Regions from separate parts of the Mesorhizobium sp. P3_A8 genome, predicted to be linked through region 2. Evidence: riboswitches for the same ligand, from Rfam matches in the RefSeq annotation. Region 2 holds a riboswitch; each other region holds the start of a gene.
The links. A riboswitch is a leader RNA that binds a small molecule or an ion and turns the genes downstream of it on or off. The one in region 2 is predicted to bind cobalamin.
Positions count from the first base shown of each region.

Region 1: linked by a shared signal. The riboswitch ahead of AC1DX4_RS20805 (DUF1636 family protein) and the one ahead of bluB (5,6-dimethylbenzimidazole synthase) in region 2 are both predicted to bind cobalamin.
Region 3: linked by a shared signal. The riboswitch ahead of AC1DX4_RS01300 (aromatic ring-hydroxylating oxygenase subunit alpha) and the one ahead of bluB (5,6-dimethylbenzimidazole synthase) in region 2 are both predicted to bind cobalamin.
Region 4: linked by a shared signal. The riboswitch ahead of AC1DX4_RS04645 (DUF1636 family protein) and the one ahead of bluB (5,6-dimethylbenzimidazole synthase) in region 2 are both predicted to bind cobalamin.

Region 1 is NZ_JBFUGI010000008.1:297,620-303,443, reverse strand. Features, by position in the region: gene AC1DX4_RS20835 (NADH-quinone oxidoreductase subunit D) at 1-504, opposite strand, end outside; gene AC1DX4_RS20830 (four helix bundle protein) at 571-948, opposite strand; gene AC1DX4_RS20825 (NADH-quinone oxidoreductase subunit C) at 983-1,585, opposite strand; gene AC1DX4_RS20820 (NuoB/complex I 20 kDa subunit family protein) at 1,590-2,171, opposite strand; gene AC1DX4_RS20815 (NADH-quinone oxidoreductase subunit A) at 2,162-2,527, opposite strand; gene AC1DX4_RS20810 (winged helix-turn-helix domain-containing protein) at 2,860-4,059, shown strand; cobalamin riboswitch at 4,089-4,294, shown strand; gene AC1DX4_RS20805 (DUF1636 family protein) at 4,334-4,762, shown strand; gene cobW (cobalamin biosynthesis protein CobW) at 4,765-5,802, shown strand; gene AC1DX4_RS20795 (cobaltochelatase subunit CobN) at 5,821-5,824, shown strand, end outside.
Region 2 is NZ_JBFUGI010000002.1:651,291-657,114, reverse strand. Features, by position in the region: gene AC1DX4_RS07320 (GNAT family N-acetyltransferase) at 1-146, shown strand, start outside; gene AC1DX4_RS07315 (MFS transporter) at 176-1,399, opposite strand; gene AC1DX4_RS07310 (TetR/AcrR family transcriptional regulator) at 1,517-2,116, shown strand; gene AC1DX4_RS07305 (hypothetical protein) at 2,222-3,205, shown strand; partial or broken gene bluB (5,6-dimethylbenzimidazole synthase) at 3,322-3,906, opposite strand; cobalamin riboswitch at 4,000-4,178, opposite strand; gene AC1DX4_RS07295 (histone deacetylase family protein) at 4,300-5,226, shown strand; gene AC1DX4_RS07290 (exodeoxyribonuclease VII small subunit) at 5,230-5,481, shown strand; gene AC1DX4_RS07285 (DUF2277 domain-containing protein) at 5,579-5,824, shown strand, end outside.
Region 3 is NZ_JBFUGI010000001.1:289,057-294,880, forward strand. Features, by position in the region: gene bglA (beta-galactosidase BglA) at 1-209, shown strand, start outside; gene AC1DX4_RS01280 (ABC transporter ATP-binding protein) at 240-1,352, shown strand; gene AC1DX4_RS01285 (DUF680 domain-containing protein) at 1,438-1,677, opposite strand; gene AC1DX4_RS01290 (DUF680 domain-containing protein) at 1,745-1,948, opposite strand; gene AC1DX4_RS01295 (DUF680 domain-containing protein) at 2,021-2,221, opposite strand; cobalamin riboswitch at 2,716-2,917, shown strand; gene AC1DX4_RS01300 (aromatic ring-hydroxylating oxygenase subunit alpha) at 3,032-4,279, shown strand; gene AC1DX4_RS01305 (FAD-binding oxidoreductase) at 4,300-5,400, shown strand.
Region 4 is NZ_JBFUGI010000002.1:119,143-124,966, reverse strand. Features, by position in the region: gene AC1DX4_RS04655 (ABC transporter permease) at 1-550, shown strand, start outside; gene AC1DX4_RS04650 (substrate-binding domain-containing protein) at 624-1,613, shown strand; cobalamin riboswitch at 1,865-2,070, shown strand; gene AC1DX4_RS04645 (DUF1636 family protein) at 2,093-2,557, shown strand; gene AC1DX4_RS04640 (ABC transporter ATP-binding protein) at 2,554-3,342, shown strand; gene AC1DX4_RS04635 (ABC transporter substrate-binding protein) at 3,390-4,337, shown strand; gene AC1DX4_RS04630 (FecCD family ABC transporter permease) at 4,337-5,386, shown strand; gene AC1DX4_RS04625 (phosphatidate cytidylyltransferase) at 5,402-5,824, opposite strand, start outside.

The sequences.
Region 1 (5,824 bases), on a different contig from region 2:
CTGACGTGGCAGGTCCTGGTGAACGCCGCCGGGCCGGAAATAGGCGGCATGCATGCGCGAGCCGGAGGCGCGCTCATAGAACACCATCAGCTTTTCGCGTTCGACGAAGCCCCACAGCGGCGGCGTCAGCGCGCCGACGTCCATCGCCTGCGTCGTCACATTGAGGATATGCGACATGATGCGGCCGATTTCGCAATAAAGCACGCGGATCAGCTGGCCGCGCCTCGGCACCTCGATGCCGAGCAGACGCTCGACGGCAAGCGCGAAGGCATGCTCCTGGTTCATCGGCGCGCAATAATCGAGCCGGTCGAGATAAGGCACAGCCTGCAGATAGGTTTTTGCCTCGATCAGCTTTTCCGTGCCGCGATGCAAAAGTCCGATATGCGGATCGACGCGGTCGACGACTTCGCCGTCGAGTTCCAGCACAAGGCGCAAAACGCCATGCGCCGCAGGGTGCTGCGGCCCGAAATTGATGTTGAAATTGCGGACGGAGGTTTCAGCCATTCTGGCGCCTCTGACGATGAGTCAGTAGTGAGTAGTGAGTAGTGATCATCAATCTCAATGCCTGCTTCATTCCGCCTGCTTGGCCTGCACCGTTCGGATAAGAGATCTCATCATTTTTCCAATCTCTTCGCATCGCAGGAGCAGTTCAATCTCATTGTCTTTTCGTAGCAAGCCTACCCGGCATGCCAGCAGTATGTGCGTTTCCAGTTCCTTCAACGAGCCTTGCGACATGCGCAAAAATTGAACGAACGACCCTCTGTTTTCCCGACCGTATCCCTCTGCGATATTCGCCGCGATCGAAACCGCCGATCGCCGTATCTGAGAGGTCATGCCGTAAATCTCATCCCTCGGAAATTCTTTGGTGAAGCGATAACAATCTTCAGCGAGCGTCATCGCCGATTGCCACACCTTCAAGTCACGATAAGATTCGATCCGTTGCTCCAACTCTTTCCCTACTGACTACTGACTACTTCCCTACTCACTGTTTCGCTTTTTCGTCCCCGGGCAGCACGTAGTCGGTGCCTTCCCAAGGGGAAAGAAAATCAAAATTGCGAAATTCCTGCTTGAGCTCGACCGGCTCGTAGATGACGCGCTTGGCTTCGTCGTCGTAGCGCACTTCGACAAAGCCGGTCAGCGGGAAATCCTTGCGCAGTGGATGGCCTTCGAAACCGTAATCGGTCAGCAGACGGCGCAGATCGGGATGGCCCGAGAACAGCACGCCATAGAGATCGTAGGTCTCGCGCTCGAACCAGTCGGCACCTGGGAAAACGCCGGTGATCGACGGCACCATTGTCTCCTCGTCGGCCAGAACCTTGACGCGGATGCGCACATTCTGTTTCGGCGACAGCAGATGGTAGACGACGTCGAAGCGCTTGGTCCGCGACGGATAGTCGGCGCCGCAGACATCGATGATCGAGATGAACTGGCAGCGCGCATCGTCGCGCAAGAAGGTCATCACCTCGATGAGATCGCCCGGCTCGACATGGATGGTGAGCTCGCCATAGGCGATATCAGCGCCATTGACGCGACCAATCAGCTTTTCGCCGAGATAGGTCGACAGTTCGCTAAGGGATGCGGCCATGGATTTACCGTTCGATCGTGCCGGTGCGGCGGATTTTCTTCTGCAGGAGAAGAATGCCGTAGAGCAGGGCTTCAGCGCTCGGCGGGCAGCCGGGCACATAGATGTCGACCGGCACGACGCGATCGCAGCCGCGCACCACCGAATAGGAATAGTGGTAGTAGCCGCCGCCATTGGCGCACGAGCCCATCGAGATGACGTAGCGCGGCTCCGGCATCTGGTCGTAGACCTTGCGCAGCGCCGGCGCCATTTTGTTGGTCAGCGTGCCGGCGACGATCATGATGTCGGACTGGCGCGGCGACGCGCGCGGGGCGACGCCGAAGCGCTCCGAGTCATAGCGCGGCATCGAGGTGTGGATCATCTCGACCGCGCAGCACGCCAGACCAAAGGTCATGAACATCAGCGAGCCGCTGCGCGCCCAGGTGATCAGCGCCTCGGTCGAGGTGACCAGAAAACCCTTGTCGGCAAGCTCGTTGTTGATTTCGAGGAAGAAGGGATCGTCCTCCCCCACCGGCTTGCCGGTGTTGGGATCGATGATGCCCTTCGGCTTCGGCGCGACGAGGGTGCCTGAACTGTCGTTCAATCCCATTCCAGCGCTCCTTTTTTCCATTCATAGGCAAAGCCGATGGTCAGCACTGCCAAAAACACCATCATCGACCAGAAGCCGAGCATGCCGATCTTCGAGAAGGATACCGCCCAGGGAAACAGAAAGGCCACTTCCAGGTCGAAGATGATGAACAGGATCGACACCAGGTAGAAACGGATGTCGAATTTCATGCGGGCGTCGTCGAACGAGTTGAAACCGCACTCGTACGCGGAAAGCTTTTCGGGATCGGGATTGCGGTAAGCCACCAGGAACGGTGCGGCCAGCAGCGCCAGGCCGACGACCAGTGCCACGCCGATGAACAGGACGATGGGCAGGTACGAACTGAGGAGTGCGTTCATGCAGCGGTTTCCGTTGGCGCCAATCCACTTTGATTACAGCACCGGACCTTAATGCGGAAGCGTGACAGTTTAACCGCTGAACCGTTTTAAGGGGCCTATGCTGCAACGCGGCGAGGGTTAGCGCAGCACTTCCAGCGAAGCAAGTCAAACCTTGTTCAAAACGCAGTGCTGGACGGCATATCCGAAGAAACTGGTCCGATCCGCTCTTGTTTGATTTCCTTCACTTTTTACTCCACTTTTCTCTCCTGACAGGGTTGCCGCCAAAACCCTGCTAGCATGAGCTGGAATCACCCGTCAGAACCTCGGTTCAACAAGCCCTCAGAGTCCGCCGAATGAAGGAAAAGATCTCGCTCGCCACCGCCCGGCGCATCGCGCTCGCCGCTCAAGGGTTTCTTGATCCGCGCCCAAATGGCACACCCGACCGCCGCCACTTCGCCCGTGTGCTCTCCCGCACCGGCCTGCTGCAGATCGATTCCGTCAGCGCGGTGGTGCGCGCGCATTATATGCCGCTCTATTCGCGCCTTGGCCCCTACCCGCTCGCTCTGCTCGACAATGCTGCGGTGACGCGCAAGCGCACGGTCTTCGAATACTGGGCGCATGAGGCGTCGTTCCTGCCGGTCGAGACCTATCCGCTGATGCGTTGGCGCATGCAGCGCGCCGAGCAAGGCGACGAAATGTATCTGGGATTGGCCAAATGGGGCCGCGAGCACGCCGCCTATATAGAAGAGATCTACCGCGCGGTCGCCGAGCGCGGCCCGATCGCTGCTTCAGCACTCGAAGGTCAGAAGGGCTCGGGCGGCTGGTGGGGCTGGAGCCATGCCAAGCACGCCTTCGAATGGCTGTTCTGGGCCGGGCGCATTACGACGGCGCACCGCCGTGGCTTCGAACGCTTCTACGACCTGCCGGAGCGCGTGCTGCCGCAGGCGATCCTCGATCTGCCGGTGCCGGCCGCCGAGGACGCGCATCGCGAATTGCTGCGCATTTCCGCCCGCGCCCACGGCATCGCGACATCAAGCGACCTGCGCGACTATTTCCGGCTGTCGCCAGCCGACATGAAGGGGCGGCTGGAGGAACTGGTCGAGACCGGCGAGTTGGTGCCGGTGCGTGTCGAAGGCTGGGACAAGCCGGCTTACCTTCACAGGGACGCCCGTTTGCCCCGAAAAATCGAGGCCCGCGCCTTGCTGGCGCCGTTCGATCCTGTTGTCTTCGAGCGGTCGCGCTCGGAGCGGCTGTTCGATTTCCACTACCGCATCGAGATCTACACACCGGCCGAAAAGCGGCAATACGGCTACTACGTCCTGCCCTTCCTGCTCGGCGACCGGATCGTGGCACGCGTCGACCTCAAGGCAGACCGGCCGGCCAGCGTCCTGCGCGTCCATGCCGCCTACTCCGAGCCCGGCGCACCGCCTGAAACAGCGGCAGAACTCTTCGAGGAACTGAAGCAGATGCAGGGCTGGCTCGGGCTCGAGCGCATGGAAGTGACGCCGGCCGGCGATTTGGGGCCGGCGCTGGCCGACATGGCGGTGTCGTAAGCTCGCGTTGACACCGCTACCCGCAAAAGCCTAAATCCGGTTCAGACGGTCCCTTGCCCGCAACGGCAAGGGCTAAGAGGGAATGCGGTGCGGGATTTCGATCTCAAATCCGCGGCTGTCCCCGCAACTGTAAGCGAAGAGCCAAGGCCGAAAGCCACTGGGAGGTTCCCGGGAAGGCGGCTACCGAAGGCGATGACTCGCGAGCCAGGAGACCTGCCGTCTGCGACAGAAGAATCCGATCGCCCGGCGGGTTTCCGGGCAAGGAGCCCGGTTTTTGGACCAGAACAGCAGTTTTTCGGCTGGCACAGCGGATATTCCGTCCGCCAACAGTGATGCTTTGGCCGGCGTCACCATCATTGTCTGCGCCTCCTGCCGCGATGAGACCGGCTCGGATGCCCATCCGCGTGCCGGCGAACTTTTGGCTGAGGACACGCGCCGTGCAGCGTCTGACGACCATATCCGCGTGCGCACGGTCGAATGCCTCGGCAATTGCAAGCGTCGGCTCAGCGCCGCCATCCTGCGCGACGGCTGCTGGAGCTATGTGTTTGGCGACCTGACCCTGACCAGTGGCGCCGACCTCGTCACCGGCGCAAAGCTCTTCGCCACGTCAACGGACGGCCTCATCCCATGGCGCGGCCGGCCCGATTCGCTCAAGCGCGGCCTCGTGGCCCGCATTCCACCCCTCGACATGCTGAAGGACTAACCATGACCGCTTCCGTCTCCCGTGTTCCCTGCACTGTCGTCACCGGCTTCCTTGGCGCCGGCAAGACGACGCTGGTCCGCCATCTCCTGGAAAACGCCGGCGGCAAGCGCATCGCCATCATCGTCAACGAGTTCGGCGATATCGGTATCGACGGCGAGATTTTGAAAGGCTGCGGCATCGACACGTGCCCGGAAGAAAACATCGTCGAACTGGCCAATGGCTGCATCTGCTGCACCGTCGCCGACGATTTCGTGCCGGCGCTCGACAAGATCCTGTCGCTGACGCCGAAGGTCGACCATATCCTGATCGAGACCTCGGGCCTCGCTCTGCCCAAGCCGCTGGTCCAGGCTTTCCAGTGGCCGACGGTGAAGAGCCGTGTGACCGTCGACGGCGTCATTGCGGTTGTCGATGGCCCGGCGCTTGCCGAAGGCCGCGTCGCCAACGACATGGACGCCTTGCAGGCGCAGCGCGCCGGGGATGACAGCCTCGACCATGACGACCCGGTCGAGGAGGTGTTCGAGGACCAGATCGCCTGCGCCGACCTGATCATCCTGTCGAAGAGCGACCTGATGGACGCCGCCGGCTCGGCCCGCGCCAATGCCATCATTGGCGAACACTCCGCCCGAGCCGTGAAGATCGTGCCGACGTCGTATGGCAAGGTCGACCCCTCGGTGCTGCTCGGCCTCGGGCTCGCCGTCGAGGACGACATCGAAAACCGCAAGTCCCATCATGACGGCGCGTTCGACCACGAGCATGACGACTTCGACACCTTCATCGTCGACATTGCCTCGATCGCCAATCCGGACGAGCTGGCCAAGCGCGTCGCCACCGCCGCCGAACAGGAAAACGTGCTGCGCGTGAAAGGCTTCGTCGAGGTCGGCGGCAAACCGATGCGGCTTTTGCTGCAGGCCGTCGGCCCGCGCGTCAATCATTACTACGACCGCGCTTGGACCGCTGAGGATGACCGCCGCTCGCGCCTCGTCGTCATCGGCCTCAAGGGGCTGAACCGCCCGGCAATCGAGCGTATACTCGCCGGCTGATCTCGGACACGGGCCGCGATGC
Region 2 (5,824 bases):
GCCTTGCCCGTGCCGCCAATCCGGCATCAAGGCGGGTGCTGGAGAAATGCGGCTTCGCCTTCGAGCAGGAGGTGATGCTGCACGGCGCGCCAACAATGCTTTTTGCGCTGGCACGACCGCGCTGGATTTCAGGTCCCGCCACATAGGACGGCCCGGCCCACCAAGGCCGAGCGCGCTATTCCGCGGGAACGGCGGCAGCCTCACACCCATCCAGGTGGCATTCGCGGGTGGCCAGACTGCGCTGGCCAAGCAGCACTGTGGCCAACGCAATCGTGCCTGATGCAACGGAGACCCAGAATCCGCTCTGGGCGCCAAACGCATCCACCACCGCGCCGGCGACGAACGCGCCCAGCGCCATGCCGATACCGATCCCTGTTGTCACCCAGGTGATGCCCTCGGTCAGCATCGCTTCCGGCACATGCCGCTCGATCAGGCCGAACGCCGTAATGAAGGTCGGCGAGATCGCCACGCCGCTGAGGAACACGGTCAGGGCCAGCAGCGGCACTGAGCCGGCGGTGAGCGGCAGCAATGTGCTGAGCGCCAGGACGGCGACGGCAATGGCGAGTTGCCGCTGCAGCGGCGCCTTCAGGTTGAGCGCGCCGACCACAATGCCGAGCGCGAACGATCCCACTGCATAGACGCCGATGACGAGGCTGGCGGCACCGGGCCGCCCGAGTTCCTTGGTAAGCGCTATCGTGCTGACCTCCGTCGTCGCGAAGGTCGCGCCAACGAAGATTATGGCGAAGGTGATGATCTGCACCGGCCGCAGACGGATTGCCGAGCCGGCGGAGCCATGACCAACCGGCCGCACTTGTGGTTCGCTCGAACGCTGCAGGATGAACGCGGCCCAGCCAACGGCAAGAAACAGCGTGCTTGCCAGGACGCCGGCTTCCGGAAACAGTGCGGCGCTGAGGCCCACCGAAAGTGATGCGCCGAGAATATAGACCAGTTCGTCCGCGACCGACTCGAAGGCGAATGCAGTGTTCATTTGCGGACGTCCGCGAAAAAGCTCGGTCCAGCGCGCGCGAACCATTGCCGGCATGCTGGGCATGGCGGCTGCCGCCAGCGCCGACACGAACAGCGTCCATACCGGCCAATCCTGATTGGCCGCAACAATCAGCACCGCAAAGGCGATAAATGTGATGAGGGTGGTGGGGACCGCAACCCGCGTCTGTCCAAGGCGATCCACCAGCCTCGACGTCTGCGGCGAAACGAATGCGTTGCCGAGAGCGAATGTCGCCGAGACCGCGCCGGCCAACCAGTATTCGCCGCGCGTCTGCGACAGCATGGCCACAATGCCGATCGGCGCCATGGCGATCGGCAGGCGCGCGATGAAGCCGGCGATCGCGAAGCCCTTGGCTCCCGGAGCACGAAAGATTGCAGCATAGGGGTTTTGCATGGGTTCCTCGACAAAGGGCGATCTGACAATTACATACGGAGCGTATGAGGGTTAGATAAGCCATACGCGACGTATGTCAATTGGCATACGGAACGTATGTGGATAAGGCCAGACAGAATGCACAGACCCCGCAAGGAGATGATCGCAGAGACGCGCGCCAAGCTGATCGCCGCGGCCCGCCAGGCCTTCGGCACGACAGGCTATGCCGAGGCCTCGATGGATGATTTCACCGCATCCGCCGGACTGACGCGCGGCGCGCTCTATCATCATTTTGGCGACAAGAAGGGGCTTCTGGAGGCGGTTATCGCCGAAATCGACGGCGAGATGGCGGCCAGGGTGAATGAGGTCGCCTCGAAAGCGCCGACTCGCTGGCAACACTTCGTCGACGAATGTACGACCTATATCGAGATGGCGCTGGAGCCGGAAATCCAGCGCATCATGTTCCGCGATGGCCCGGCCGTGCTGGGCGATCCGGCGCAATGGTCCAATGCCAATGCCTGCGTCGGCTCAATGACCGATCATCTGACCGCGCTGCAGGGGGAAGGGGTGGTCGTCCGCAGCGTCGACCCCGAGACCGCCGCACGGCTGATCAACGGCGCCAGCAGCCAGGCGGCGCAGCGGATCGCCAATTCGAACGATCCCGAAGCGACATCGAAGATGGTGGTGGCGGCGTTCAAGCAGCTGCTTGAAGGCCTGCTCAGAAAACCAGCTTCATAACAGACCCAAATCCCCCGTTGGGCGCCTCGCTGGCCACCGCCCCGATTGACAATCTTCAGGCAGAGCGCATCCTCCGCAGCCATCTCTGAGGGGAGATTCGGAGCCATGTGGGATTTCGAGATCGGCCGGTCGGTGTCCATCATGATCAGGACCTGGCCGTTCATTGTCTTTCGCATGATCGTCTATTTCGGCATCACCCTGGCTTACATCATGGCGACCGGCACCGGCGCCTCTGTCGGCTACGGCGTCGGCCATATCTCCACCGATCCCGACGGCCCAATGTCCTTTGCCCTGTGGGGTGGCGTGGTCGGTTTCGGCATCGTCTCGATCGCCGTCTACTGGATCCGCGAATACATCCTCTACGTCGTCAAGGCCGGCCATATCGCCGTCATGGTCCATCTGATCGACGGCCGGGATGTTCCCGACGGCCAGAACCAGATCGCCTACGCAAAGCAGGTCGTCACCGAGCGTTTTGCCGAGGCCAACATCCTTTTCGTCGTCGACCAACTGGTCAAGGGCGCTATCCGCGCCATCACCGGCCTGCTCGGCGGCATCGCCGCTTTCCTGCCCATTCCAGGCCTGAGCGGCCTTGTCTCTTTCATCAACACGGTGATCCGTCTGTCGCTGACCTATGTCGACGAGATCATCCTCGGCTACAACATCCGCATCAATTCGTCCTCGCCCTTCGAGACRGCGCGGCAAGGCGTCGTGCTCTATGCCCAGAACGGCAAGACCATGGTCAAGAACGCCGTCTGGCTGGCGGTCATCATGTGGGGGGTGTCGTTCGTCATCTTTCTGCTGATGCTGGCTCCGGCCGCCGCCATTCTGTTCATGATGCCAGGGCAGCTCGCCGGCTGGGCCTTCGTGCTCGCCATCGTCTTCGCCTGGGCCTTCAAGGCGGCTTTCATCGAACCTTTCGCCATCGCTTGCCTGATGCAGGTCTATTTCAAGACCATCGCCGGCCAGGTGCCCGATCCGGCCTGGGACGCCCGGCTGGCCGAGGCGTCGTCGAAGTTCAGGGAACTCAAGGACAAGGCACTGGCCTCCTTTGGCGGCTCGCGCTGGGGCACGGCCGGCGCGACACGCTGATCGGCGGGCTGCGCCGGCGCAATAACAGCGGTGTTGAGGTCCGCCACCGCTGACTTGAGCCGCGCCTCGCCTTGCCCGCAAAACGTCTCGCTCATGATCAGTTCAGGCAGCGGCAGCCGCCTGCCCCAGCCATGCGTCTCGAGGTCCGGTTTCGGCGCGAACTCGGAAACGCGACCGACGCAGAGATAGGCGATCGGCGTCACGTGCTCGGGAATGGCCAGCAGGCTCTTCAGCGCTTGCGGCTCGATGATGCTGACCCAACCAACGCCGACGCCTTCGGCGCGCGCCGCCAGCCAGAAATTCTGCACCGCACAGACCGTGCTGTAGAGATCCATCTCCGGATTGTGCCAGCGTCCCAGCGGTGAGCCCAGTGAGCGCTGGCGGTCGCAAGTGATGCAGATGTTGAGCGCGCTTTCGCAGATGCCTTCCAGCTTGAGTTTGCGGTAGAGCGCCTGTCTTTCGGCCTCGATCGCGGGCAATTCCTGCTCGCGGGCGGCCAGGAACAGGTCACGTACCTCCGCCCGTCGCGCGGCATCGCGAATGACGATGAAATTCCACGGCTGCATGAAGCCGACAGACGGTGCGTGATGGGCGGCAAGCAGCAAGCGCGCCAGCACCTCGTCGTCGAGTGCAGTGGGCAGGAAATGGCTGCGCACGTCGCGCCGAGTGAACATGGCGCGGTAGACCGCGTCGCGCGCCATCTGGTCAAATCCGTCGCCCATAGGAGCGGTCATGGTTTCCGGCATCGCTTGTCCCCTTGCGATTGCAATCCATGTCCTCCGCCTGACCATGCGGATGACGATGCCTGCCAGGCCGGTCTTCTGGCTTGGGATCAACCCGCGTCCGGTGCCTTCCCGTCATCGACAGTGGCATTTACCGGCGCGGTCCCCCTCACAGCGTTGGGCACGCCACGGAATTCAACCGTGTTCCCGATTCTCCCGCTTGCGCGGGCACCAGGCAGTGGCCGCGACCTTACGCCGAAGCGCCGGCAGCGCCAATCCCCGCAGCGACGCCAATGGACGCAGGCATGATTTTCCCCAGCCATCAAGCGGCAACGCATGGCCATCGTGGCGCCGGGGCACTAGATAGGGGGCATGACAACCCGTCTTTACACCCACCCGATCTTTCTTGAGCACATCACGCCGCCCGGCCATCCCGAGCGGCCGGATCGCTTGCGCGCCATTGAGCGCGTGCTCGATGACGAGGCCTTCGCCGCACTTGACCGCGTCAAGGCGCCGGAGGGCGACGAGGCCACGATCCTCTACGCCCATCCCGCCGATTTCGTCGCGCGCATCCGCGCCGCCATTCCCGAAGAGGGCCTTGCCCGCGTCGATGCCGACACCACCGCCAGCCCGAAAAGCTGGCAGGCAGTGATCACCGCGATCGGTGCCGCCAACGCCGCTGTCGACGATGTCTTTACCGGCCGTGCCGACAATGTCTTCGTTGCCGCGCGGCCGCCCGGCCACCATGCCGAAAAGAACACGGCGATGGGCTTCTGCTTCTTCAACACGGCGGCGATCGCCGCGCGCTATGCGCAGAAGAAGCATGGCGTCGAGCGTGTTGCCGTCGTCGATTGGGACGTCCACCACGGTAACGGCACGCAGGATATTTTCTGGGACGATCCGTCGGTGCTCTATTGCTCGACGCACCAGATGCCGCTTTATCCTGGCACCGGCGCGAAGAGCGAGACCGGCGCCGGCAACATCGTCAACGCGCCTTTGGCGCCGCAGACCGGCAGCGAGGTGTTTCGCGATGCCTTCCTGTCGCGCGTGCTGCCGGCGCTCGACAATTTCGCGCCCGATCTGATCATCATTTCGGCCGGCTTCGACGCGCACCATCGCGACCCGCTGGCCGAGATCAATCTGACCGAGGATGATTTCGACTGGGCGACCGGCCAGCTGATGCAACGCGCCGCCCGCCACAGCGGCAACCGGCTCGTCAGCCTGCTCGAGGGCGGCTACGATCTGCAGGGACTGGCATTTTCGGTCGCCGCCCATGTCGGCCGACTGATGAAAGGATGAACGATGGCTGCTGAGACCAACGAAGACGTCAAGGCGATGAGCTTCGAGCAGGCACTCGACGCGCTGGAGAAGATCGTCGATGATCTGGAGCGTGGCGACGTGCCGCTCGACCAGTCGATCCGGATCTATGAGCGCGGCGAGGCGCTGAAGGCGCATTGCGACCGGCTGCTGAAGGCCGCCGAGGACAAGGTCGAAAAGATCAGGCTGTCGCGCGACGGCAAGCCGGTCGGCACCGAGCCGCTCGACGCGGACTGAGGCACGAACAGCCTTACCGCTTTTGGACACGATCTTGGTTGAGGATTAAGCTCGTCCCGATTGAAACGGCTCCAGGACAAGAGGAGATACGGAAGCGATGTGCAGAAACATCAAGACCCTGTTCAATTTTGATCCACCGGCAACCAGTGACGAAGTGCGCGACGCGGCCCTTCAGTTCGTCCGCAAGCTGAGCGGAACGACGCGGCCGTCGAAGCAGAACCAGCACGCGTTCGACCACGCGGTCGAAGCCATCGCGGCATCCGCGCGCGAACTTCTCGATTCGCTCGAAACCCATCAGCATCCCCGCAATCGCGAAGAGGTGGCGGCCAAGCTGAAGGCAAAG
Region 3 (5,824 bases), on a different contig from region 2:
TCGAAAGCGAGGGCGACACCGTCGCCTTCACGCGCCGGGCCGGCAACGAGCAGATCGTCTGTGTCTTCAACCTCGGCGCCAAGCCGGCCAAGGTTGACCTTGGCAGCCGATCACTGCAACCTTTGCCGGGACACGGGTTTTCCGGGCAAGCGAGCCCCGGTTCGATCGAGCTTGGCGGCTACGGCGCCTGGTTCGGGCGCATCGACTGAATCTTTGAGGAAATCACTGGGAGGAAACCAATGGCCGATGTCAATCTGAGACAAGTGAAGAAGTCGTACGGCAATCTCAACATTCTCCATGGCATCGACCTCGATATCAAATCGGGCGAGTTCATCGTCTTCGTCGGTCCGTCGGGCTGCGGCAAGTCGACCTTGCTGCGCTCCATCGCCGGGCTCGAGGAAATCACGGCCGGTGAGCTCAAGATCGACGGCGAAGTGGTCAATGACGTGCCGCCGTCGAAGCGCGGCATCGCCATGGTGTTCCAGTCCTACGCGCTCTATCCGCACATGACCGTCTACGACAACATGGCGTTCTCGATGAAGATCGGCAAGGAGAACAAGGCCGAGATCGACCGGCGCGTGCGCCAGGCTGCGGAAATCCTGCAGCTGACCAAATATCTCGACCGGCTGCCCAAGGCGATGTCGGGGGGGCAGCGCCAGCGTGTCGCCATCGGCCGCGCCATCGTGCGCAATCCGAAAGTGTTCCTGTTCGACGAGCCGCTGTCGAACCTTGATGCCGCGCTGCGTGTCGCCACGCGTATCGAGATCGCCAAGCTTAAGGAATCGATGCCCAACACGACCATGATCTACGTCACCCACGACCAGGTCGAGGCGATGACGCTCGCCGACCGCATCGTGGTGTTGAAGGACGGCCATATCGAGCAAGTCGGTACGCCGATGGATCTCTACAAGAAGCCCGGCAATCTGTTCGTCGCCCAGTTCATCGGCTCTCCGGCCATGAACATCCTGCCGGCGACGATCGACAAGACCGGCAACCCGACCGTGGTCAGCCATGTCGGCGGGCGCAAGGCCACGGTGCCGATCACGACACCTGCCTCGGCGAAGGGTGCGGCGGTAAGCTTCGGTGTGCGGCCGGAGGACCTGATCATCGCCACCGGCGCGGATTATCTGTTCGAGGGAACGGTCGATTATGTCGAACAACTCGGCGAGGTTCAGCTGGTCTACGTCGACATCGGCCGCGCCGACCTGCCGCTGGTGACCAAGCTGCCCGGCAATGCCGAGGTCAAGCGCGGCTCGACATTGCGGCTTAGCGCCAATGGCGAAGACCTGCACATCTTCGATGCGGACGGACATTCCTTCGCGCTCCAAAAGCCGGAAGCAAAGGCGGCCTGAGGCGAACAGCTCCGCTGAATCAAGGCACATAAAAAAGAGCGGCGGGCCAGGCCCGCCGCTCTTTTTTGGAGGTCAGCTTCGGCTGTTAGTGGTTGCCGAAGAGGTCCCGGTCACTGCTCTGAGGGATCGACTTCTGCACGTCGCCCGACGAATTGAGCAGCTTGTAGACGGGCGAGCCGCTGTTGCGGATCGAAGCCGTACGCGAATTGTCGACCGAAGTCGCGGCAGGCTGGTTGGCGCCATTGGAGCCGTAGTTGTCGCTGCCTGCGAAGGCGCTGCCGGAGATGGCCAGAACGGCGGCGGCAGCAAGGATGATCTTCTTCATTTCAAGTCTCCTGAATTTTGAGTTTCACGGGAGCAGCGGGGCAAACCGCCGCTCCCGGAATCGGCTGTTAGCGGCCGAAAAGATTACGATCGGCACCCTGAACAGGTGCCTGGGCAGCCGGTTCCGACTTCTTGATCGAAGCCGTGTAAGAGCTGTCGGTCGAAGCAACGGCAGGCTGGTTGGCGCCATTGGAGCCGTAGTTGTCGCTGCCGGCAAAGGCGCTGCCGGAGATGGCCAGGACGGCGACGGCAGCAATGATGAACTTGTTCATGTTAGTCTCCTGAATTTCTTAAGGTCGGCCAGAGCGGCGGACAAAAACCCCGCCGTTGGCCGGGATCGGCTGTTAGTGGTTGCCGAAGAGGTTGTGGTCAGCACCCTGGACAGGCGTCTGAGCAGCCGGTTCCGACTTCTTGATCGAAGCGGTGTGCGAGCTGTCGACAGCAGCAGCTGCCGGGGAGGCATTCGAACCGTAGTTGTCGCTACCAGCGAAGGCGCTGCCGGAAATGGCCAGAAGGGCGGCGGCAGTGAGAACAATCTTTTTCATTTTGGGTACTCCAGTATTTTTTTCCGTCCGTCTAGCGGCGTGTCTTGGGATTAAAATCGCGTCGTTCGGACAGCCCCGATGTGGGAAAGCCAGCTGGCCGTTTCCAATCACGAAGTTGTTCCGTGTGGACCAAGTATCCACCACTTGAAATTGTACCAAGGCCCTCTTGATCGAACATTTTTCCTATTGATATCAAAAAGTTAGTTGAAACCAGCACTGCGATCACCAACTGTATCGGAGGCTCAGCGTTCACACCGTCCTGCACGCACCGTCAACAGAAACGAACCGTTCGGTTCGATTTTAGAATGTGCTAATAGTCACTTTTCGAAACCGTTAACCCTTTTTGCCCCCGTTTCGGGTCGATTTTGATAGCCGGCACAGCCGGCACCACGATGATTTCCGTGACCACGGTCCTTGACCGATCATTGCGCATGCGTGTCGCGCCACATGGATGCGATGTCGCTTTCATGCCGATGTCGCAAGCGCTGTCGTGATTAGATCATGACATCTCAGGTGCCGCTTCGTGACGATGGAGCGGAGAATTGGGAAGCCGGTCAGAATCCGGCGCTGCCCCCGCAACGGTGGTGGAGTTCAAGTCGCAACGGGAGACCACTGGGCGAAAGCCTGGGAAGGTGTCGCGATGGTCCGCAAGGACAACTCCAGAGCCCGGAAACCAGCCCGAGATTTCTAGACTCGACTGATCGCGGTGGGCGGTCAAGAGGCGGATGGTGCATGCCCGGCTTTCGCCGGCCTGCGCCCGATCCTTCCTCAATCACCACCAGTTCAGTCCTTGAACGAAGAGGACAGGACATGGATACGCGCAACGACATGCTGAGGCTCTTGAACAGCCGCAGGGACGGATTCTCGCTCGAGCAGCCCTTCTACACGGATCCCGATTTCTTCAAACTGGACATGGAGCTGATCTGGTATCGCGACTGGCTGTTCATCGGCCATGATTGCGAACTGCCGAAGCCCGGCAGCTTCATCACCGTACAGATCGGCGACTATCCGGTCGTGCTGGTGCGCGATCAGCAGGGCGAGATCAACGCCTTCCACAATTCCTGCCGCCATCGCGGCAGCCGCGTCTGCAACACCGACAAGGGCATGGCCGCCAAGCTGGTCTGCCCTTATCACCAGTGGACCTACGAGCTGGACGGAAGGCTGCTGTTTGCCCGCCAGATGGCCGACGGCTTCGACAAGAGCCAGTTCGGCCTGAAGCCGGTCGCCTGCGAGAGCGTGGCCGGCTACATCTTCATCTGCCTGGCCAAGGAGCCCGCCGACTTCGCACCGATGCGGGCGATGATCGAGCCCTACCTCAAGCCGCACCGCCTGGGCGAAGCAAAGATCGCCTTCGAGAGCACGATCGTCGAGAAGGGCAACTGGAAGCTCGTCTGGGAAAACAACCGCGAGTGCTACCATTGCGCCGGCAATCACCCGGAGCTGTGCAAGACCTTCCCGGAAGCCCCGACGGTGACCGGCGTGCAAGGCGCCGACAGCGACCCGGAGATGCTGGCGCATTGGGCCAAATGCGAGGCAGCCGGCCTGCCGAGCAAGTTCCGCATCGACCCGGCCGGGCAGTACCGCGCCACCCGCGCGCCGCTGCTGCGTGACGCAGTCAGCTACACGATGAACGGCAAGCGGGCGGTGAAGAAGAACCTGTCCGACAGCGTCTCGGCCGACCGTATCGGCACGTTGATGCACTATCACTACCCGACGACCTGGAATCATATCCTGATCGACCATGCGGTCACCTTCCGCGTGCTGCCGATCAGCGCCACGGAAACCGCGGTGACGACCAAATGGCTGGTCCACAAGGATGCGGTCGAGGGCGTCGATTACGATCTCGCCGAACTCACCCATGTCTGGACCGAGACCAACGACCAGGACCGCCGCATCGTCGAGGAAAACGCCTTCGGCATCCTGTCGCCAGCCTATGAACCCGGCCCCTATTCGGAGCTGCATGAGGGCGGCGTGATCCAGTTCGTCGACTGGTACGCCCGCTTCATCGGTCCGCGCCTTGCCGATGGCGGCCGGCCGGCGCTGCGCAGTGTCGCTTGAGAGGTTGAGGGATGAACGCGATGACGGATCTTGGCCTTTATCGCCATCTCGACCAGATGGCGCCCTGGAACGACAGGCTGCAGGTGCTGGAAGTGATCGGCGTCAGCGACGAAGCGCCTGACGTCAGGACCTTCACCTTCCGCTCCGACAACCAGACCTGGTTCCGCTACAAGCCGGGCCAGTTCGTGACGCTGGAGCTGCCGACACCGGACGGGCCGCTGATGCGCACCTATACGCTGTCGTCCTCGCCGTCGCGGCCGTTCTCGATCGCGGTGACGGTGAAGGCGCAGGCAGGCAGCATCGGCACGCGCTGGATGTTCGATCACCTGAAGCCCGGCTCGCACGTCAAGGCCTATGGGCCGGCGGGCGACTTTTCGCTGCACAGCCATCCGGCGGCCAAATATCTGTTCATCTCGGCCGGCTCCGGCGTGACGCCGATGATGTCGATGCTGCGCTGGCTGAATGACTGCGCGCCATGGACCGATGTCGGCTTCGTCAACTGCGCGCGGCGCGCCGAAGAGATCATCTTCCGCAAGGAGCTCGAACTGCTCGGCGGCCATATGCCGGGCCTATCGCTCGGCTTCATGATCGAGGAGCGGTCGAGCCGCGAGGGCTGGTACGGCCATATGGGCCGCATCGACGCCATCCGGCTGCCGCTGCTGGCGCCCGATTTCCGTGAACGCGAGATCTTCTGCTGCGGTCCGGATCCCTTCATGCGCGCCGTGCGCGGCATGCTGGACGCCGCCGGCTTCGACATGACGAAGTACCACCAGGAAAGCTTTGCCGCACCCGCGGTGGAGGAAGTCCCGGCGCCGTTCGCAGCACCGACGCAAGACGGCGTCGCCGTTGCCGTCGAAGCCGCAACACCGATCCGCTTCGCGCTTTCGGACGTCGACGCGGAGTGCGTCGCCGGCCAGACCGTGCTGCAGACCGCGCGCTCTTCGGGCGTGCGGATTCCGGCGGCCTGCGAGTTCGGCCTGTGCGGAACCTGCAAGGTGAGGAAAGTCTCCGGCGCCGTCGAGATGAGCCACAATGGCGGCATCCTCGATCACGAAATCGATGACGGCTTCATCCTCGCCTGTTGCTCGAAGCCGTTGTCGGCTCTCGAAATCGAAGCGTAGACAATATCGGGGCGGCTTAGCGCGGCATGGTCCTCGGCCGCTCCGACGACGAACGCCATGCCGCGTGGCAAGGCGGCACCAGATGAGACGACGAGGCAGGCGCCTACGCTGAAGGCTAGACCTTGTTGCCTGTCCTGGACATGGGACGACGTCACCGTGGCGCCGTGCCCCTCCACCTGTTTTCGGCAGAGTCTTCTCCGTTAAACCGACCGTCCCGCACGAGCCGCAGCGTGGCTTGCGGTTTGGTCCTTCTGGCCCTTCCCCCGTGAATCATCGGCGGAACAATTCCGTGAACGCCGTCCCTTGTCGAGCAAGCGACGAATTGGGGCGGCCGCGATAATCATTTGTTTTCTCAAGGGTTTTTGAAATCCCGCACATCGCCTCCGGCTTCCAAATTTTAAAGTTCGCGCATCACTTGACATTT
Region 4 (5,824 bases), 530 kb from region 2:
CATTTCCTATGGCGACGGGCCGGGCCTGGCGCCGCCGGTGTTCGCTATCCTCGGCGAGCGTCTGTTCCACAACACCGTGCCGGTCGCCACCATAGTCTTCATCGTCTTTGCCGCGATCGCAACGATCGTGCTCAACACCACGCGCTTCGGCCGCTATGTCTTTGCCGTCGGTGGCAATGAGCGCGCGGCGCGCATTTCGGGCGTGCCGGTGTCGATGGTCAAGATCTCGGTCTATGCCATCACCGGCTTTGCCGCCGCCCTTGCCGGCATCGTCCATGCCGGCCAGTTCAATTTCGGCAGCGCCAATGACGGTATGGGCTACGAGCTCACCGCGATCGCCGCCGTGGTCATCGGCGGCACCAGCCTGTTCGGCGGCGCCGGCTCGATGGTCGGCACCGTGGCCGGCACCATCATGCTCGGCGCGCTCGCCAACATTCTGCAGCTCAACAACATCACGCCCGCCATGCAGTTGCTCGCCACCGCCGCGATCATCGTGCTGGCGGCAGTGCTTCAATCCCTCGTTCGCCGCCGCGAGGGTTTGGGTCGTTAGGAGGAAGACGGCAGCATTTGGAAGGCAGTCAACCAAGGTCTGGCCCCCCGGCCCGACGAGGAGGAGAGTAAGTATGAAAACCACAAGACAAGGAACAAGGCGCGCGCTTCATGCCGTGCTTCAGGCAGGCGCCGGCCTGTGCATTGCCGGAGCCGCCCAGGCCGCCGAGCCGCTGGTCAAGGCCTGCGCCAAGGACGGCCAGTTCATCATCGGCTTTTCGCAGGCGAACAATGCCGAGCCCTATCGTCAGCACGTCAATGACGAGCTGACGGCGGCGGCCAAGGAAGTGCCGGGCTTCACGCTGCAGATCGCCGACGGCGCCGGCAACGTCAACACGCAGACCTCGCAGGTCGACAATTTCATCACCCAGAAGGTCGATCTCCTGCTGATCTCGCCCTTCGAGGCGGCGCCGCTGACGCCGGCGGTGAAGCGCGCCATGGATGCCGGCATCCCGGTCATCGAACTCGACCGCAAGACGGTCGGCGATCCTGGCAAGGACTACACCGCCTTCATCGGCGGCGACAATTACAAGATCGCGCTCGAAGCGGGCAAATACACCGCCAAGACCTTGCTGCCGGAAGGTGGCGAAGCGGCCGTGCTGGAAGGTCTCCCGAGTTCGACGCCGGCCGTAGAGCGGCTGAATGGCTTCAAGGACGGCGTCAAGGAGAATGCCAAGATCCAGGTCGTTGCCGAGCAGGCTGCCGACTGGGTGCCGGATAAAGCCCAGACCGCTTTCTCGGCCATGTTGCAGGCGCATCCCGACATCAAGGTGCTCTACGCCTCGAACGACATGATGGCGGCCGGCGCGCTGCTTGCCGCCAAGGGCGCTGGCAAGGACGTCAAGATCATCGGTACTGATGGCTTGCCAGGCCCGGCCGGTGGCATCGAGGCCGTCGCCAAGGGTGACTGGGCGGCGACCTTCACCTACCCGACGGGTGCGAAGGAAGCGATCGAGATGTCGAAGAAGATCCTACTCGATTGCGCCACTTCGGTGGATACGACGGTCACTGTCGAGACGACGGCGATCACGCCCGAGAACGCCAAGCAGCTGTCAGGCAAGTAAGCGCGTCTGCCTGCAGACTATCCGATCCGGGGCGGGGTTCACGCGAACTCCGCCCTGTCTGCGTCCGCAACCTTCAGCGATAGTTCGAAGGGTTGTGGCAAGGGATTGACATCGACAAAGAAAACCACCTAAATCGTTCTGTTATTACATTACAGATGGAGATATCGCACGCCTCTAGCTGACAAGCTGCCGGTGCCGCGATGGTGACAGGTTCAGTCGAAAAGAATCGTTGCGATGCGCTCGGGGCAAATCTACGGTGGCCCCGTGATGGTCCCCGCGCCGAAAGGCAAGGGGTGAAAAGGGAACACGGTGAGACCCTCAAAGGTCGAGACCGTGGCTGCCCCCGCAACTGTAAGCGGTGAGCAAGATCCGATATGCCACTGGCCGGCAAGGCTGGGAAGGCAGGATTGAGCCGAGACCCGCGAGCCAGGAGACCTGCCATCACTGAGTTGACCGGACGGGGTGTGCCGGGAGGAAACGTGGACGTCGGTCTTGTCGGCCGGCTCGCCAACATCCTTCCGTCGCCAGTTTTGGAAAGTGACGGAAAGTTGGACGGCGCCATCCATCGCATCATCGTGTGCACGCTTTGCCGTGACGTCCCGACAGGGATCAGGTCGGGCGAAAGCCTTTGCGCGGATTTGCGGTCCCGGCTCTCAGCCCACCACGAGCCCGTGGTTGCGCATGGCTTCACGATCGAAGGCGTCGAGTGCATGGCGGGCTGCGCGCGGCCGCTGACGGTGGCCTTCCAGGCGCCGGGCAAGGCCGCCTATCTCTTCGGCTCCATAGACGCGGAGGCCGACGCCGGCGATCTCGTGCGATTTGCCAGGCTTTACGCCTCGCTAGCCGACGGCTGGTGCAATTCCGGACAACGCCCGCCCCGACTGGCCGGCAAGACGCTGGCCCGCATCCCGGGATCGGGCAAGCCTGCGGGGGACAGCCGATGACAATGCCGCTTCTCGAAGCGCGCGACCTCGGCGCGACGGCCAACGGGCGGGATCTGGTCCATGCGGTCAGCCTGTCGGTGGCATTAGGCGATCGCCTCGCTATCATCGGCCCCAATGGCGCCGGCAAGACCACACTGCTGCGCATGCTGTCGGGCATGCTCAAGCCTAGCTCCGGAGAGGTGAAGCTCAGCGGGCGCCGCCTGGACAGGATCTCGACCGCCGAACGGGCGTTGCACATAGCCGTCGTCGGCCAGACCGACCAGCCTGATCCGCGACTAGCGGTGATCGACTATGTCGAGCTTGGCCGCGTCCCGCATGCCGGCCTGAGGCGCAGGAGCGAGGAACGCGACATTGTCGTCGATGCGCTGCGCCGGACCGGGCTGTTGCCGCTGCTTGGCCGCAGCATCGGCTCGCTGTCGGGTGGGGAACGCCAACGCGCCCAACTGGCGCGCGCCATCGCACAGCAACCGAAAGTGCTGTTCCTCGACGAGCCGACCAACCATCTCGATCCGCGCGCCCGCGGTGAGCTTCTCGAACTCGTGGCCGGCTTCGGCATGACGGTTATCGCCGTGCTGCATGATCTGGCCCTGGTGGCGCCCTTCGCCACCAGGGTCGCGGTGATGCACGAAGCCCGGCTGCATGCGCTGGCCGCCCCGCGCGAAGCGCTGACCCAACAGCTGATCCGCGAGATTTTCGGCGTCGACGTGTTTCGCCTGCGCCATCCCACCGAGGACCGCGAACTGACGGTGTTCGATGTTCCGAACCGCGCCGCGCCGCCGTCCTGATCGACCCCATTCCTCATCCGACACTGTTCAACCAAGGAGCAAAATCCGTGAAACGTCTCTCACTGTCGCTCGTCTTCTCGCTGCTGGCCTCGACGGCCTTCGCCTTCCCCGTCACCGTCGACAGCTGCGGCAAGCAGTTGACCTTCGACGCGCCGCCCAAGCGCGCCGTCATCCACGATCTCAACATGGCCGAGATGGCCTTCGCGCTGAAGCTGCAGCCGTCGATCGTCGGCCTGACCGGCATCACCGGATGGTACAAGGTCGGCCCCGAATTCAAGGCCGAGCAGGGTTCCATTCCGGAACTGGCGCCAAAATATCCGACGCTCGAGAACCTCGTCGCGGTCGAGCCCGATTTCTTCTTCGCCGGCTGGTACTATGGCATGAAGCCGGGCGGTGACGTGACGCCCGACACGCTCGCCCCGCACGGCATCAAGACGCTGGTGCTGACCGAAAGCTGCGTCCATCTCGACAAGAACCGCCCCGCCGCCTCGATGGACCTTCTGTATGGCGACGTCGAAAAGCTGGGCAAGATTTTTGGCAAGGACGCCGAAGCCGAGAAGCTTGTTGCCGGCTGGAAGTCACAGCTCGCTGATATCACCGCCAAGGTCGGCAGCGCCAAGGGGACGCGGGTGTTCCTCTATGATTCCGGTGAGGACAAGCCGTTCACCGCCGGAAAATTCGCCATTCCCAGCGCCATGATCACCGCCGCCGGCGGTGACAACATCATGGCCGACATGGACACCAGCTGGGGCAACACCGATTGGGAAACCGTGGCGTCGCGCAATCCGCAATTCCTCATCCTGCTCGATTACCAGGATGGTGGCGGCTACAAGAAATTGCTCGATTTCCTCAAGGCCCATCCGGCGATGAAGGAAACGGATGCGGTCAAGAACGAGCGCTTCGTGGCCCTGCGCTATGCCGAGCTGACACCCGGACCGGCGAACATCGAGGCGATCGCCAAGATCGCCAAAGCGATGCATCCGGAAGCGTTCTGATGCTTCTTGCCCCAAGGCATGGATCCGCCGCGCTCTCGGGGCACAAGGCATTCGCGCTGGCGATGGCGGCGGGCGCGGTGGCGATCGTCGCCCTCGTGCTGCTGTCGATCGCCTATGGTTCGACGCTGATCCCGCTGACCGACGTCATCGCCGCACTTGGCCATGCCGTCGGGTTGAATGAGCACCAGGTGTCGGACCCGATCGGCAAGATCGTCGTTGACCTGCGGCTGCCGCGCACGATCCTCGCGGTCTGTGTCGGTGGCGGCCTCGGCATAACAGGCGCACTGTTGCAGACGGTGACCCGCAACGATCTTGCCGATCCGTTCCTGTTCGGCCTGTCCTCGGGGGCTGCCGCAGGGGCTGTTTCCGTCATCACCGTCTTTGGTGACAGTTTTGGCATCTGGACCTTGCCGGTCGCGGCCTTCACCGGCGGCATACTGGCCGCGAGCATCGTCCTGCTGCTGGTCGCGCGGGTGAGGGGGCAGGGGCCGGAACGGCTGATCCTGGCCGGCCTTGCAGTCTCCTTCCTGTTCACGGCATTGACCAACTATCTGGTGTTTGCCGGAGACCAGCGCGCGGCCCACTCGGTGCTATTCTGGACGATGGGCGGGCTCGGGCTGGCGCGCTGGGACAATGTCTGGCTGGGCGCACTGGGCGCCGGCACGATCGCGGCCTACGGGTTGTGGAACCACCGCAGGCTGGACGCCTTCCTGGCCGGTGAAAGTGCCGCCGAAAGCCTTGGTGTGCCGGTGGCGCGGATGCGCAGGACGACGTTTCTCGTTGCCGCCTTCTCGACGGCAATTCTCGTCTCGGTCGCCGGTGTCATCGGCTTCGTCGGGCTGATGATCCCGCATCTGTCGCGGCCGCTGGCCGGTCCCTTGCATCTGCGCCTGATCGCAAGCTGTGCGCTATTCGGGGCGGTGCTCTTGCTGGCAAGCGATCTTCTGGCGCGAACCTTGCTGCCGCCGCAGGAGCTGCCGATCGGCATCATCACCAGCTCGCTCGGCGCCTTCTTCGTCGTCACGCTGGTCATGCGAAACCGGCTCTGACTGCGCTAGGCCGGTTCAGACGGTCCAGAAATAGCGTACGATGTGAAAGAAGATCGGGGCGGCGAAGACCAGGCTGTCGGTGCGGTCCATCATGCCGCCATGGCCTTCGATGAGATGGCCCCAGTCCTTGACGCCCTGGTCGCGCTTGATGGCCGAGGCCACCAGCCCGCCCAGAAACCCCATCGAACAGGCGACGAAGGCCACGCAAGCCGCCTGCAACGGCGAGAACGGCGTCACGAACGACAAGAGCGCGCCGAGCAGGCTCGCCGACACCACTCCGCCGATCAGGCCTTCCCAGGTTTTCGACGGCGAGACGGTCGGCGAGAAACGGTGTTTTCCAAACAGCTTGCCGAAGATGTATTGCAGCACGTCGCTGCCTTGCACGACGATGATCAGGAAGGCGATCAGCAACAGATTGCGGCCCTCGAAGCCGGGCAC